Regions from separate parts of the Amycolatopsis sp. NPDC043885 genome, predicted to be linked through region 1. Evidence: riboswitches for the same ligand, from Rfam matches in the RefSeq annotation. Region 1 holds a riboswitch; the other holds the start of a gene.
What was found. Region 1 has a riboswitch for glycine ahead of gcvP (aminomethyl-transferring glycine dehydrogenase). Riboswitches for the same ligand answer to the same signal wherever they lie in the genome.

Region 1 (7,439 bases):
GCGAGGGCAACTCGTGCCACATCCACATCAGCCTGCGCTCCGCCGAGGGCGAACCCGTCCTGGTCGGCGACGGTCCCGGCGGGTTCTCGCCGCTGATGGAGCACTTCCTCGCCGGCCAGCTCGCCGGGCTGCGTGAGCTGACCTACTTCTTCGCGCCGAACATCAACTCCTACAAGCGGTTCGTCCCCGGCAGCTTCGCGCCGACGGCCGTCGCGTGGGGCACCGACAACCGGACGTGCGCGCTCCGCGTCGTCGGGCACGGGGACTCGCTGCGCACCGAGAACAGGGTCCCCGGCGGCGACGTGAACCCGTACCTCGCGGTGGCCGCGCTGATCGCGGCAGGTTTGCACGGCATCGAGAACGGACTGGAGCTGGAGCCGGAGTTCCACGGCAACGCCTACGGTTCCGGCAAGCCGACCGTGCCGACGACCCTGCGGGAAGCCGCGGCGCTGTTGGACGAGAGCGAGCTTGCCAGGACCGCGTTCGGGGACGAGGTCGTCGACCACTACCTGAACGCGGCGAAGGTCGAACTGACCGCGTACGACGCCGCCGTCACCGACTGGGAGCGGATCCGTGGCTTCGAACGTCTCTGAGCCCCTGATCGGGCTCACTTCCTATCTGGAGCCCGCGAAGTTCCTCGTCTGGGAGACCGAAGCCGCCCTGCTGCACCGGGTCTACGTCGACGGGATCGTCGCGGCGGGCGGCGTCCCGGTCCTGCTGCCGCCGGTGAGCGGGGCACACGATCGGCTGATCTCCGCCGTGGACGGACTCGTGCTGGCCGGCGGCGCCGACGTCGACCCTGCGCGCTACGGCCAGGAGCAGCACGCGACGACGTACACGAGGCCGAACCGGGACGCCTTCGAGTTCGGCCTGCTGCGGTCCGCTTTGGACGCGGGAAAACCGGTACTGGGTGTGTGCCGCGGGCTGCAGGTGCTCAGCGTCGCGCTGGGCGGCACGCTCGCGCAGCATCTACCGGACACTTTGGACAGTGCGGATCACCAGCCCGCGCCGGGGACCTTCGGCACCACTACGGTGAGCCTCGCCGAGGGCAGCCGCGTCGCCTCGATCCTCGGCGCCGAGACCAAGGTGCCGTGTTACCACCATCAGGCGATCGACAAGCTCGGCGACGGGCTGGTCCCGGTCGGCTGGGCCGCCGACGGGACCATCGAGGCGGCCGAGCTGCCCGGCGGCGGGTTCGTCCTCGGCGTCCAATGGCATCCCGAACAGAACCCCGACGACATCAGGCTTTTCGAGGCGCTGGTGAAAGCTGCGAAGGAGCACGCATGACCACGTTCGAGGTGATCAACCCAGCCACCGAAGAGGTGGTGAGGTCGGTCGAGCTGACCTCGGCGGAGGAGACCGGCGCGGCGATCGCCCGCGCGCACGCGGCGTTCCCCGCCTGGCGCGCCGTGGCCCCCGGCGACCGGGCGCGGCTGCTGCGCCGATTCGCCGACGCCGTCGACGCCGACATCGAGAATCTCGCCCAGCTGGAGGTCGCCAACGCGGGCCACACGATCGGCAACGCGCGCTGGGAAGCGGGCAACGTCCGCGACGTGCTGACGTACTACTCGGCTTCGCCCGAACGGTTGAGCGGCAAGCAGATCCCGGTACCCGGCGGGGTGAACATGACGTTCCACGAGCCGCTCGGTGTCGTCGGGGTGATCGTGCCGTGGAACTTCCCGATGCCCATCGCGGGCTGGGGGTTCGCGCCGGCGCTCGCCGCCGGGAACACCGTCGTGCTGAAGCCCGCCGAGCTCACCCCGCTGACCGCGATCCGCCTCGGCGAACTCGCCCGTGAGTCGGGGATCCCCGAAGACGTCTTCCAGGTGCTTCCCGGCAAGGGATCGGTGGTGGGGCAGCGGTTCGTGGACCACCCGGCGGTGCGGAAGGTGGTGTTCACCGGCTCGACCGAGGTCGGCAAGCAGATCATGGCGGGCTGTGCCGCGCGGGTGAAGCGGGTGACGCTGGAACTGGGCGGCAAGAACGCGAACATCGTCTTCGCCGACGCAGACCTGGAGAAGGCCGCGGCCACCGCACCCTACGGCGTCTTCGACAACGCCGGGCAGGACTGCTGCGCGCGGTCGCTGATCCTCGTGCAGTCGAGCGTGTACGAGAAGTTCATGGAGCTGCTGGAACCGGCGGTGAACGGCGTCGTCGTGGGGGATCCGCGGCTGGAAGTGACCGAGATGGGTCCGCTGATCTCGGCCGGGCACCATGCGAAAGTGTCGTCCTATGTGGACGACGCGGCGCCGGTCGCCTTCCGGGGCAACGCGCCCGTCGGTCCCGGATACTGGTTCGCGCCGACCGTCGTCACCCCGCCGGACCTGCGGCATCCGCTGGCGTCGGACGAGATCTTCGGCCCGGTCGTCGCCGTGGTCCCGTTCGCCGACGAGACGGACGCGGTGACCATGGCCAACCACACCGAGTACGGCCTGTCCGGCTCGATCTGGACCCGCGACGTCGGCCGCGCCTTCCGCGTCGCGCGTGGCGTCGAAGCCGGGAACCTGTCGGTCAACTCGCATTCGTCCGTCCGGTACTGGACGCCGTTCGGCGGGTTCAAGCAGTCCGGACTGGGCCGCGAACTGGGCCCCGACGCCGTCGACGCCTTCACCGAGACCAAGAACGTCTTCATCAACACAGAGTGAGCCGGTCTCTTTTCGTATCAAGACCATCAGCACGGAGGAATAGGCATGGTTCAGCGTTTCGAAGGCCGCGTCGCGGTCATCACCGGCGGCAGCAGCGGCATCGGCCTCGCCACCGCGCGGCGGCTGGCGAGCGAGGGCGCGAAGGTCGTCATCGGCGACATCTCCGCCGAGGCGGGCAAAGCCGCGGCCGACGAGGTCGGCGGCCTGTTCGTGCAGGCCGACGTCACCGACGCCGAGCAGGTCGAGGCCCTGTTCCAGACCACTGTGGACACTTTCGGCTCGGTCGACGTCGCGTTCAACAACGCGGGCATCTCCCCGCCCGAGGACGACTCGATCCTCACCACGGGCATCGACGCGTGGGAGAAGGTACAGAAGGTCAACCTGACCTCGGTCTACCTGTGCTGCAAGGCCGTGCTGCCGCATATGCGGCGGCAGGGCAAGGGCTCGATCGTCAACACGGCGTCGTTCGTCGCGGTCATGGGCGCGGCGACGTCGCAGATCTCCTACACCGCGTCCAAGGGCGGGGTGCTGGCGATGAGCCGGGAACTGGGCGTGCAGTTCGCGCGGGAGAACATCCGGGTGAACGCGCTGTGCCCGGGACCGGTGAACACGCCGCTGCTCAAGGAACTGTTCGCGAAAGACCCCGAGCGGGCCGCGCGGCGGCTGGTGCACGTGCCGGTCGGGCGGTTCGCGGAGCCGGAGGAGATCGCGGCGGCCGTCGCGTTCCTGGCGAGCGACGACGCCTCGTTCATCACGGCGTCGCAGTTCCTCGTCGACGGTGGGATCTCCGGCGCCTACGTCACGCCCGTCTGACCGCCACGCATTTAGTCCTCTAAATGCGCGCCGTTGGGTCGCGATGTCCGTGAAGGCCTCCTTCCCTACCTTGAGAGTAGGGAAGGAGGCCTTCACGGACTTGGGCCCGGCGCGAACCGTGGCTGTACTTCCGGCCGCCGTCACTCGTCCCGGTGGCTGGGATGGCGGGCCGCTGACCTGCGCTGTAGTCCTGAGACGCGGGACCACCCGGTTCCGTGATCCGAACAGCGCGGGAGGCCCGACGAATGACCCGGCAGATGAGCACCGCCATGCGTGACTGCATCGACCTGTGCAACGAGTGCCACGTCAGGTGCGAGGAGATGATGACGCGCTGCATGGAGATCGGCGGCGCGAAGCTCGGGATGATGATGGTGACCTGCGCGGACATGTCCCGCATGTCCGCCGACATGATGATGCGCTGCTCCGCCATGGTCGCCGACCTCGAGATGATGCGCATGTGCGCGAAGACGTGCGGCCTCGCCTCCCAGATGATGCGCATGTGCGCCCAGGAGTGCGCCAAGACCGGCGACGCCGAGCTCGCCGACGCGGCCGACATGATGATGCGGTGCGCCGAGCTCTGCGGCACGATCACCGCCGAAATGATGATGGAAAACGCGTAACTCGCGTGCTCAGGCACGTAACTCGCGTGCTTGGAGGCGGAACTCACGAGTTACGTCTCCAAGCACGCGAGTGCGGCTCAAGTGACGTGCTCGGCTGGAAGTAGACGCGCGTCGAACACGCCAGGTACGGTGTGCGCACAACTTCAGACAGGGCCGTCGAGCTGGAGCGGGAGAGCCCCCACGAACGTGGTGGGGCACCGAAGGAGCAAACTCCCCGGAATCTCTCAGGTACCCACTACCGCTTCACGCGAGGCCACTCTGGAAAGCAGGCGCGCAAGTGCGTCTCACCCAAGGTGAAAGCCACCCTCAACGGTGGTGAAACTCTCAGGTGCCATGACAGAGGGGGAGTTCCCAGCGCACCGGTCTATCCGGCGCCTGACCCAAGGAGCTCCCTTGACCAGTACGTCCTTCGACGACCGGCACATCGGCCCCTCGGAGTCCGAGCAGGCCAAGATGCTCGCCGAGGTCGGCTACGGCAGTCTCGATGCCCTGGTGCAGGCCGCCGTGCCGTCCGCGATCCGGGTCACCCGCGACCTCGAACTTCCCCCCGCCGCGTCCGAAGAGGACGCCATCGCCGAGCTTCGCGCACTCGCCGCGCTCAACAAGCCGATGACGCAGATGATCGGTCTCGGCTTCCACGACACGGTCACCCCGGCGGTCATCCGCCGCAACGTGCTGGAGAACCCGGCCTGGTACACGGCGTACACGCCGTATCAGCCGGAGATCTCGCAGGGCCGTCTCGAAGCCCTCCTCAACTTCCAGACCATGGTCTCGGAGCTGGCCGGTCTCGCCACCGCGAATGCCTCCCTGCTCGACGAGTCCACCGCCGTCGCCGAGGCCGTCATGCTGATGCGCCGCGCGTCGAAGGCGAAGTCGAACAAGGTCGTCCTCGACGCCGAGTGCCTGCCGCAGACGATCGCGGTCGTCCGCACCCGCGCCGAGGCCATGGGCGTCGAGGTCGAGGTCCGTGACCTGCTCACCGGCCTGCCGGAGGAGTTCTTCGGCGTCGTCGTCCAGTACCCGGGCGCTTCCGGCGTGCTGCGCGGCGCGGGCTTCTACTCCGCCATCTCCGAGACCGCGAAGGCCGCCGGCGCGCTGTACGCCGTCGCCGCCGACCTGCTCGCCCTCACGCTGATCACCGCGCCGGGTGAGTTCGGCGCCGACATCGCCGCCGGTTCGACCCAGCGCTTCGGCGTCCCGCTCGGGTACGGCGGTCCGCACGCCGGGTACATGGCCGTCCGCGCAGGGCTCGAGCGTTCGCTGCCGGGCCGCCTGGTCGGGGTCTCGGTCGACGCCGACGGCAACCCCGCGTACCGCCTCGCCCTGCAGACGCGTGAGCAGCACATCCGCCGCGAGAAGGCGACCTCCAACATCTGCACCGCGCAGGTGCTGCCCGCCGTGCTCGCCGCGATGTACGCGGTCTACCACGGTCCCGACGGCCTCAAGCGCATCGCGACCCGCGTCCACGGCCTCGCCGCGGGCCTGGCGGACGCCCTCCGAGCGGCAGGCGTCGAGGTCGTGCACGAGGGCTTCTTCGATACCGTCCTCGCCCGCATGCCCGGACAGGCCGAAGCGGTCGTCGCGGTGGCGCGGGAGAACGGGATCAACCTCGGCCCGGTCGACGCCGACCACGTCCGCATCGCGGTCGACGAGGTCACCACGCCCGCGATCATCGCCAAGGTGCTCAACGCGTTCGGCGTCGACACCCCCGCCGCCGACGCCCGTGCGCTGCCCGCCGGCCTCGGCCGCGAGAGCGAGTACCTCACCCACGAGGTCTTCCACTCGCACCGCTCCGAGACCGCGATGCTGCGCTACCTGCGCGGTCTGTCCGATCTGGACTACGCGCTCGACCGCGGCATGATCCCGCTCGGCTCCTGCACGATGAAGCTCAACGCCACCACCGAGATGGAGCCGATCAGCTGGCGCGAGTTCGCGGGGATCCACCCCTTCGCGCCCGCGGACCAGGCCGAGGGCTACCACGTGCTGGTCGAGCAGCTGTCCGGCTGGCTGGCCGAGGTCACCGGGTACGACAAGGTTTCGCTGCAGCCGAACGCGGGCAGCCAGGGCGAGCTCGCCGGTCTGCTCGCGATCCGCGCGTACCACCACGCCAACGGTCAGACCGCGCGCGAGGTCTGCCTGATCCCGTCGTCCGCGCACGGCACGAACGCCGCCTCCGCGGTGATGGCCGGGATGCGCGTCGTCGTGGTCAAGTGCACCGACGAGGGCAACGTCGACCTCGAAGACCTACGGGCCAAGGTCGAGGCCAACCGCGACACGCTGTCCGCGATCATGGTCACGTACCCGTCCACGCACGGCGTGTACGAGAACGGCATCGACGAGCTGGCCAAGATCGTCCACGACGCGGGCGGCCAGGTCTACGTCGACGGCGCGAACCTCAACGCCCTGCTGGGTCTCGCCAAGCCGGGAGAGTTCGGCGGCGACGTCTCGCACCTGAACCTGCACAAGACCTTCTGCATCCCGCACGGAGGCGGCGGCCCCGGCGTCGGCCCGGTCGCGGTCCGCGCGCACCTCGCGCCGTACCTGCCCAACCACCCGATGCTGGAGAAGGCCGGTCCGGAAACCGGTGTCGGCCCGATCAGCGCCGCACCGTACGGCTCGGCGTCGATCCTGCCGATCTCGTGGGCGTACGTCCGCATGATGGGCGCGGGCGGGCTCACCGCCGCGACGCAGGTCGCGGTCCTCGCGGCGAACTACGTGGCCAAGCGCCTCAACCAGCACTACCCGGTGCTCTACACCGGCCAGGACGGCCTGGTCGCGCACGAGTGCATCCTCGACCTGCGCGGGCTCACCAAGGAGACCGGCGTCACCGTCGACGACGTCGCGAAGCGCCTGATCGACTACGGCTTCCACGCTCCGACCATGTCGTTCCCGGTCGCGGGCACGCTGATGGTCGAGCCGACCGAGTCCGAGGACCTCGGCGAGATCGACCGCTTCATCGCGGCGATGATCGCCATCCGCGCGGAGATCGACGCCGTCGCGCAGGGCAAGTGGGCCGCGGACAACAGCCCGCTGCGCAACGCCCCGCACACCGCCGAGACCCTCGTCGGCGACTGGGACCTGCCGTATGACCGCGAACTGGCGGTGTACCCCGCCGGGGTGAACCGCAAGTCCAAGTACTGGCCCCCGGTGCGCCGCATCGACGGTGCGCGTGGGGACCGTAACCTCGTCTGCTCCTGCCCGCCGCTCAACGCCTACGAGAACTGAGGCACTTGATGTCGAAAGAGACGTCCCTGCACGGAGTCCACAAAGGACTGGGTGCGCTGTTCACCGATTTCGCGGGCTGGTCGATGCCGATCCGCTATTCCAGCGAACTGGCGGAGCACAAGGCGGTCCGCGAGGC
Region 2 (7,439 bases), on a different contig from region 1:
CGTCCGATGAGCGGATCGCCTCGCCGACACCGGCTTCGTTCCGGTACGACGCGGCGGTGTCGATGCTGCGGTACCCGGCCTCGATGGCGGTCCGGACGACCTTGGCCGTGTCGCCCGCGGGGACCTGCCAGACACCGAAACCGAGTTGGGGGATGGCTACCTCGTTGTTCAGGACGACGGAAGGCACGGCCATGGAAGAGGAATCCTCACTGGAGTCTGTGGCAGGACTTCTTCTCCTACATCATTCCACCCCGCGCGCGGCGTACGCGCGCAGATATTCCGCCGTGTCCGCGTCGGCCGGGAAGAAGGACTCGATCACCAGCTCGGCCACCGTGACGTCCAACGGCGTCCCGAAGGTGGAGACCGTGCTGAAGAACGTGAGTTCCGCGTCCTCGTGGCGTAGCTTCAACGGGACGAAGATGTCGCCCGGTCCGGGGACCTCCACCTCGGGGACGGGATCCGCGCACGGATAGGACAGCAGTTCCTCCAGGAGCTCGGTCAGCGCCGGGTCGGCCGTCTGGGTCACCTGCCGCCGCAGCCTGCCGAGCAGATGAGCGCGCCACTCCCCCAGGTTCAGCACGTGCGGCGCCATCCCCTCCGGATGCAGTGTCACCCGCAGGACGTTGACCGGAGGCGTCATCAAGGCGGGCGAGACCAGGCTGGTCATGATCGAGATGCTCGCGTTGGCATCGACCAGGTTCCACCAGCGGTCGGCGACGGCGGCCGGATACGGCTCGTGACTCGTCATCAGCTGACGGACCGCCTTGCGGACGGCCGCCATTTCCGGGGCGCCAAGACCGCTTTCGGCGTACGCGGGCGCGTAACCCGCCGCCAGCAGCAGCTGATTGCGTTCCCTCAAGGGCACCTCCAGGTGCTCGCCGAGCCTCAGCACCATCTCGCGACTGGGCTTGGACCGGCCCGTCTCCACGAAGCTCAGGTGCCGGGTGGAGATGTCCGCCGAGATGGCGAGATCCAGCTGGCTGATCCGGCGGCGGTCGCGCCATTCGCGGAGGAGTTCGCCGACGGGGCGGCCCGCACGGCTCGCGGTCACTGTGGTCGTCACGATCACGAACCTACGGCCACGCGCGCGGAGCCGCCATTACCTCCCGCGTAATCGACGGGCCCCACCTTCAGCCGACAGAGTTGCGGCATCGGTTACCCCACAACAGAACGAGGAGACACCATGTCGGACATCCAGCGCGTCGCCGAGCAGTACATCGCCGTATGGAACGAGACCGACGCGGACAAGCGCCGCGCGCTCATCACCGAAGTGTTCACCGAGGACGCCGCCTACACCGACCCGCTCGGCGCGGTCACCGGCCACGACGGTGTCGACGGCTTCATCGCCGGCGCGCAAGCCCAGTTCGCGGGCCTGGAGTTCAGCCTGCCGTCGGCGCCCGACGCGCATCACGACATCGCGCGGTTCCAGTGGCACCTCGGCCCGGAGGGCGCGGAAGAGCCGCTGGCGATCGGTTTCGACGTCATCACCGTCGAGGACGGGCGGATCAAGCAGGTGCTGGGATTTCTCGACAAGATGCCCGGCTGAGCTGCAGCGTGTGCCAGTGAACCCGCGACCGCGATCGGGAGCGGGTTCAGGCGAAGGCCTCCGGTGGCGGGCAGGAGCAGACGAGGTTGCGGTCCCCCGCGGCCCCGTCGATCCGCCGCACCGGGGGCCAGATCTTCGACGCGGTGAACCCGGCCGGGAAGACCGCGATCTCCCTGCTGTACGGGCGATCCCACTCCCCAGCGAGGCAGCGCGCGGTGTGCGGGGCGTTGCGCAGCGGGCTTTCGGTCACCGGCCACTCCCCTGCGGCGACCTTCTCGATCTCGGCGCGGATCGCGATCATCGCGTCGCAGAACCGGTCGAGTTCGCCGAGGTCCTCGCTCTCGGTGGGCTCGACCATGAGTGTCCCCGCGACCGGGAAGGACATCGTCGGCGCGTGGAGGCCATAGTCGGCCAGCCGTTTGGCGACGTCATCGACCGTGACGCCGGTGCGTTTGGTGATCGCGCGGAGGTCGAGGATGCACTCGTGCGCCACGAGTCCCTCGTGCCCGGAGTACAGCACCGGATAATGCGCGGCGAGACGTTTCGCGACGTAGTTGGCGTTCGCGACCGCGGTCAGCGTCGCCCTCCGCAGGCCGTCGGCGCCCATCATCCGGACGTAGGCCCAGGAGATCGGCAGGATCGACGCGCTCCCCCACGGCGCGGCGCTGATCGGGCCTACGCCGGTGGCCGGGCCGGCGTCCGGTTGCAGCGGGTGGTTCGGCAGATACGGCGCCAGATGCGCGCGGACACCGATCGGGCCGATGCCCGGCCCGCCGCCACCGTGCGGGATGCAGAAGGTCTTGTGCAGGTTCAGATGGGAGACGTCGGCGCCGAACTTCCCGTACTGCGCGACTCCGATCAGCGCGTTCAGGTTCGCCCCGTCGACGTACACCTGACCGCCCGCGTCGTGCACCAGCGCGCAGACCTCGCGGACGGTGTCCTCGTAGACGCCGTGCGTCGAGGGATAGGTGATCATGATCGCGGCGAGGTCGTCCGCGTGCTCGTCCACAGTGGACCTGAGGTGGCCGAGGTCGATGTTGCCCTCGTCGTCGCATTTCACCACGGCCACGCGCATCCCCGCCATGACCGCGCTGGCGGCGTTCGTCCCGTGCGCGCTGGACGGGATCAGGCAGACGTCACGCGCCTCGTTCCCGCGCTCGCGGTGATAGGCGCGAATCGCCAGCAATCCGGCGAACTCGCCTTGGCTGCCGGCGTTCGGTTGCAGTGAGACCGCGTCGTAGCCGGTGATGCCGGCGAGCCACCGCTCCAGATCCTTCACGACGGTGAGCAGCCCTGCCGCGTCCTCGGCGGGCGCGAACGGGTGCAGGCCGGCGAACTCCGGCCAGGTGATCGGCTCCATTTCGGCCGTGGCGTTGAGTTTCATCGTGCAGGAGCCGAGCGGGATCATGCTCCGGTCGAGCGCGACGTCCTTGTCGGACAACGACCTCAGGTACCGGAGCAGTGCCGTCTCCGAGCGGTGTGCGTGGAAGACCGAATGCGTCAGGTAGTCGCTGGTGCGGCGCAGATCCGGTGGGAAACCGTCCGCGGTGTCCGCGTCGAGCGAGTCCACATCGGACACCGCGACCCCGAACGCCTTCCACACCAGGGAAAGGTGCTCACGGGACGTCGTCTCGTCGCAGGCGACGGCGACGTGGTCCGCGTCGACGAGCCGCAGGTTGACCCCGAGTTCCCGGGCGGTGCCGACGACCCCGGTCGCGCGGCCGGGGACGGCGACCATCACGGTGTCGAAGAACTCGCAGTGCACGACGTCGACACCGCTCTCGGCGAGTCCTGCCGCGAGCACGGTGGCCATCCGGTGCGCGCGGTTCGCGATGGCGCGCAGGCCTTCGGGACCGTGGTACACCGCGTACATCGACGCGATCACCGCCAGCAGCACCTGGGCGGTGCAGATGTTGCTCGTCGCCTTCTCGCGGCGGATGTGCTGCTCACGGGTCTGGAGCGCGAGCCGGTACGCCGGAGCGCCGTCGGCGTCCTTCGACACCCCGACCAGACGGCCGGGCAGCTGCCGTTCGAGACCCTGCCGAACCGCGAGGTACGCGGCGTGCGGCCCGCCGAAGCCCATCGGGACCCCGAACCGCTGCGTGGATCCGATCGCGACATCGGCGCCGAGCTCACCGGGCGACCGCAACAGGGTCAGCGCCAGCGGATCCGCGGCCATCACCACCGCCGCGCCCAGTGCCTTGGCCTCGGTGATCGTGTGGTCCCATTCGCGGACGACTCCCGACGCGCCCGGATACGACAGCAGCACCCCGAAGAAGTCGCCGCCCAGGCCCAGTCCGGTGATGCCCTGGGACAGATCCGCGGTCACCAGCTCGATGCCGAGCGGTTCGGCTCGGGTGCGCAGGACCTCGATCGTCTGCGGAAGGGTGTCCTCGTCGACCACGAACCGGTTCGACTTCGCCTTGCCCGCCCGGCGGACCAGCGTCATCGCTTCCGCCGCGGCGGTCGCCTCGTCCAGCATGGAGGCGTTGGCTATCGGCAGGCCGGTCAGATCGGCGACCATGGTCTGGAAGTTCAGCAGCGCTTCGAGGCGGCCCTGCGAGATCTCCGGCTGATACGGCGTGTAAGCGGTGTACCAGGCCGGGCTCTCCAGCACGTTCCGGCGGATCACCGGCGGGGTCACGGTGCCGTGGTAGCCGAGGCCGATCATCTGGACCATCGGCCGGTCGCGCGCGGCCAGCGCGCGGAGTTCGGCGAGCGCGCCGGTCTCGGTGGCGGGCGGCGGCAGATCCGGCGGTGTCGCGGACTCCCGCAGCGACGCGGGGACGGCCCGCTCGGCGAGCTCGTCCAGGGAAGCGACGCCGACGACGTCGAGGATGCGCGCGAGCTCCTCGGCGCCGGGACCGATGTGCCGGTCCGCGAAGGGGGTCCCGGATTCGAGAGCGGCCAGTGATACGGGCTCCATCGGGGACCTCCCAAGACGCGGGGGTGGGGCCGGGACGATTGTCCTGGCCCTCCCCACTCTGTCCGTACCCCCGAGGGGGCGCCTGAGAGTTTCGCCCGAGTGTTGAGCCGGGCTTGCACCGTCGGCGGGGCCGCCAGGCTGTGACCTGGCGAACCACTTTCCAGAGGCGTCTCTTCCGCGCGGTCCAGGGTGCCTGAGAGGTTCCGGGGAGGACTTGCTCCTTCGGCGCCGAGCTCAACGGTTATCGGCTCGGTCTCTCCCGCGCGGATTCGTCGACCGCGGAAGTGAGCCTACCCTGCCGACCGCGCGGCTTCATGATCAGCCGGTGCGACGTGCGTTACGGCGCTGTGTGAGCTCGTCCGGCGTGACCGTTTCGATCACGCCGCCGTCGGCCCGCTCGGCCGGGAACTCGTGGATGGTGCCGCTGATCTCCTGCATCGCGCCGCTGACCGCGATCCCGAAGACACCTTGCCCGCCCTGGAGTAAATCGACGATCTCTTCGGGCGAGGTGCACTCGTAGACGGTGGTGCCGTCGGAGAACAGGGTGACCTTGGCGAGGTCACGGACGCCGCGCAGACGCAGATGGTCGACGGCGACGCGGATGTTCTGCAGGGAGACACCGGTGTCCAGCAGCCGCTTGACGACCTTCAGGACGAGGATGTCCTTGAACGAGTAGAGCCGCTGCGAACCGGAGCCGTGCGCCGTGCGGATGCTCGGCGCGACCAGCTTCGTGCGGGCCCAGTAGTCGAGCTGCCGGTAGGTGATCCCGGCGATCTGACAGGCGGCGGGGCCTCGGTAGCCGACGAGTTCGTCCGGGAGGGAAGAGTCGGGGAACAGCTCGCCCTGCTCGCCGTCAGCGACCGGAACGAGCGGCTCTTGAGGGCTACCAGCCTCGACCACGCCATGCCTCCCCTCGCCCGACCTGGCGGCCGGCGAACAAAGCCGCGCGGACCCACGTGAGTCCGCACCGGAGTTCCTCGTCAAGACGAATGCCCCAGACATCCGAATCACACCTTGGCGATTCACCTTCATTGACGGTAAGCGCGTCCGGCAAAGCGGTCAACGCGACGCGCGGGCCACCTCAAGCTCTTCTTGAGGCTTGTCGAGCACGGTCCCCCATTCGGCCGCATGGTTGCCACTTTTACTCAGCCGTGTTATTTTTTACTCATGCAAGTAACTCCCTCCACTCAGAGCGCCATGCAAGAGGTCCAGGCGGAGCTGGGGCTGTCGGTCGCCGAGGCGGCCAGGCGGGCCCAGATCATCGGAGCCACGATCGCGACGATCTCCGACCTCGGCTACCACAAGACGTCGTTCGCGAAGATCAAGGAGCGGGCCGGGCTGTCCAGCACCCGGATCATCTCGTACCACTTCACCAACAAGGCAGGCCTGATGCAGGCCGTGGTCACCACCGCGACCGGGATGAAGGACAAGTTCCTCGAGGAGCGGATCCAGGGCACGACCGACCGGGCCGGGCTGCTGCGCGGCTACATCGAGTCGGAGATCGCGTTCCTGGGCTCGTACCCGGAACTGGTGCGGGTCATGGTCGAGATGGGCTCGAGCGGCTCGGACGCCGAGGGCTGGTTCATGTCGGCACCGCTGGTCGAGGAGTTCCGGACCGGCAGGCTCGAACGTCAGCTCCGGCAGGGGCAGCAGGAAGGCGCTTTCGGCGAGTTCGCGCCGGACGTGATGGCGCTGTCGATCGCGCAGGCCATCGACGGTGTCGCGGCGAAGTTCGCGACGGATCCGAAACTGGACCTGGAGCGGTACGGGCGGGAACTGGCGGACCTGTTCGTCAAGGCGACCGCCGCCTGACTGGGTCGCGTGAGTCGCGAGTGCGAGGCGAAGGGCACCTTTCGGTCCGCCTGAGGTCGGCTCGCCCCGATCGGAGAAGTCCGTGAAGGCCTCCTTGCCTACCCTGAAGGTAGTGAAGGAGGCCCTCACGGTCGCCGTGACCGGACGTTGGCCCCAGGTGCACCAACAGTCACAGCAACCGCGCGTGAAGGACCCCTTTCTTCGGCTCAGCCGAGGAAAGGGGTCCTTCACGTACTTGAGGCGCGGCCGGCCGCCGCGCCACGCATTCAGAGGACTAAACGCACGCACGAAGAAGGGCGGCGCCACCGGCACCGCCCCTTCGCGCGGAATCCCAGGATGTGATCAGGTGTCGGCGCCGCGGAAGTCCTCCGGCGAGACCGAGTCGAGGAACTCGCGGAACTTCTCGACCTCGTCCTCCTGCTCGTCGGGGATGATGAGACCCGCTTCCTCCAGCACCGCGTCCACGGCGTGGATGGGCACTCCCACCCGCAGCGCCAGCGCCACCGAATCGCTCGGTCGCGCCGAAACCCGGATGTCCCCGTCGAAGACCAGTTCCGCGAAGAACGTGCCTTCCTTCAGATCGGTGATGACGACCTGTTCCAGCTCACGGCCCAACGCTCCGATGACCTCCTTCAGCAGGTCATGGGTGAGCGGACGGGCCGGGCGGACTCCCTGCTGCTCCAAGGCGATGGCGGTGGCCTCGACCGAGCCGATCCAGATCGGCAGGTAACGCTCGCCTTCGGTTTCCCGCAGCAACAAGATCGGCTGATTCGCGGGTAGCTCCACCCGCACGCCGACGACGCGCATCTCGCTCATCGGGCTTCGCCTCCCTCTCGTGCGCACGGGCTGCAACGCTTGTCTCGACGACCAAGCGACGGTAGTCCCGACGCTACCCGTCTTCCGAGCGCTGTGCTCGCTGTCTCCGACATTCTCGGTTCGCCCGTGGCAAACCCGACTCTCACGGTACGGCATAGGGTGCCGAACATTCAGGCATTGACAAGTGACCGCACAACCGCTCCCGGCCCCCGAAGCCGTTCAACCGCCCGTGACAGCCCGTATTCCGGCCTTCACCAAGAGCGTGTGCAACGCCACGGTCAAGGCGGCCAGCTCCCGGACGACCTCGTCACCCCTCGCCTGGGCGTCCTCGTCACGATG

Region 2: it holds a riboswitch for glycine, as region 1 does, so the genes downstream of both, gcvP (aminomethyl-transferring glycine dehydrogenase) here and gcvP (aminomethyl-transferring glycine dehydrogenase) in region 1, are expected to answer to the same signal.

What each region holds. Positions count from the first base shown of each region.
Region 1 is NZ_JBWKEA010000002.1:293,753-301,191, forward strand. Features, by position in the region: gene AC069I_RS11070 (glutamine synthetase family protein) at 1-593, shown strand, start outside; gene AC069I_RS11075 (gamma-glutamyl-gamma-aminobutyrate hydrolase family protein) at 574-1,287, shown strand; gene AC069I_RS11080 (aldehyde dehydrogenase family protein) at 1,284-2,645, shown strand; gene AC069I_RS11085 (3-oxoacyl-ACP reductase) at 2,691-3,458, shown strand; gene AC069I_RS11090 (four-helix bundle copper-binding protein) at 3,716-4,078, shown strand; glycine riboswitch at 4,236-4,329, shown strand; gene gcvP (aminomethyl-transferring glycine dehydrogenase) at 4,472-7,303, shown strand; gene gcvT (glycine cleavage system aminomethyltransferase GcvT) at 7,312-7,439, shown strand, end outside.
Region 2 is NZ_JBWKEA010000026.1:85,364-92,802, forward strand. Features, by position in the region: gene AC069I_RS41595 (aldo/keto reductase) at 1-193, opposite strand, end outside; gene AC069I_RS41600 (helix-turn-helix domain-containing protein) at 242-1,069, opposite strand; gene AC069I_RS41605 (nuclear transport factor 2 family protein) at 1,184-1,546, shown strand; gene gcvP (aminomethyl-transferring glycine dehydrogenase) at 1,593-4,472, opposite strand; glycine riboswitch at 4,643-4,744, opposite strand; gene AC069I_RS41615 (MerR family transcriptional regulator) at 4,791-5,372, opposite strand; gene AC069I_RS41620 (TetR/AcrR family transcriptional regulator) at 5,670-6,284, shown strand; gene AC069I_RS41625 (bifunctional nuclease family protein) at 6,627-7,100, opposite strand; gene ftsR (transcriptional regulator FtsR) at 7,320-7,439, opposite strand, start outside.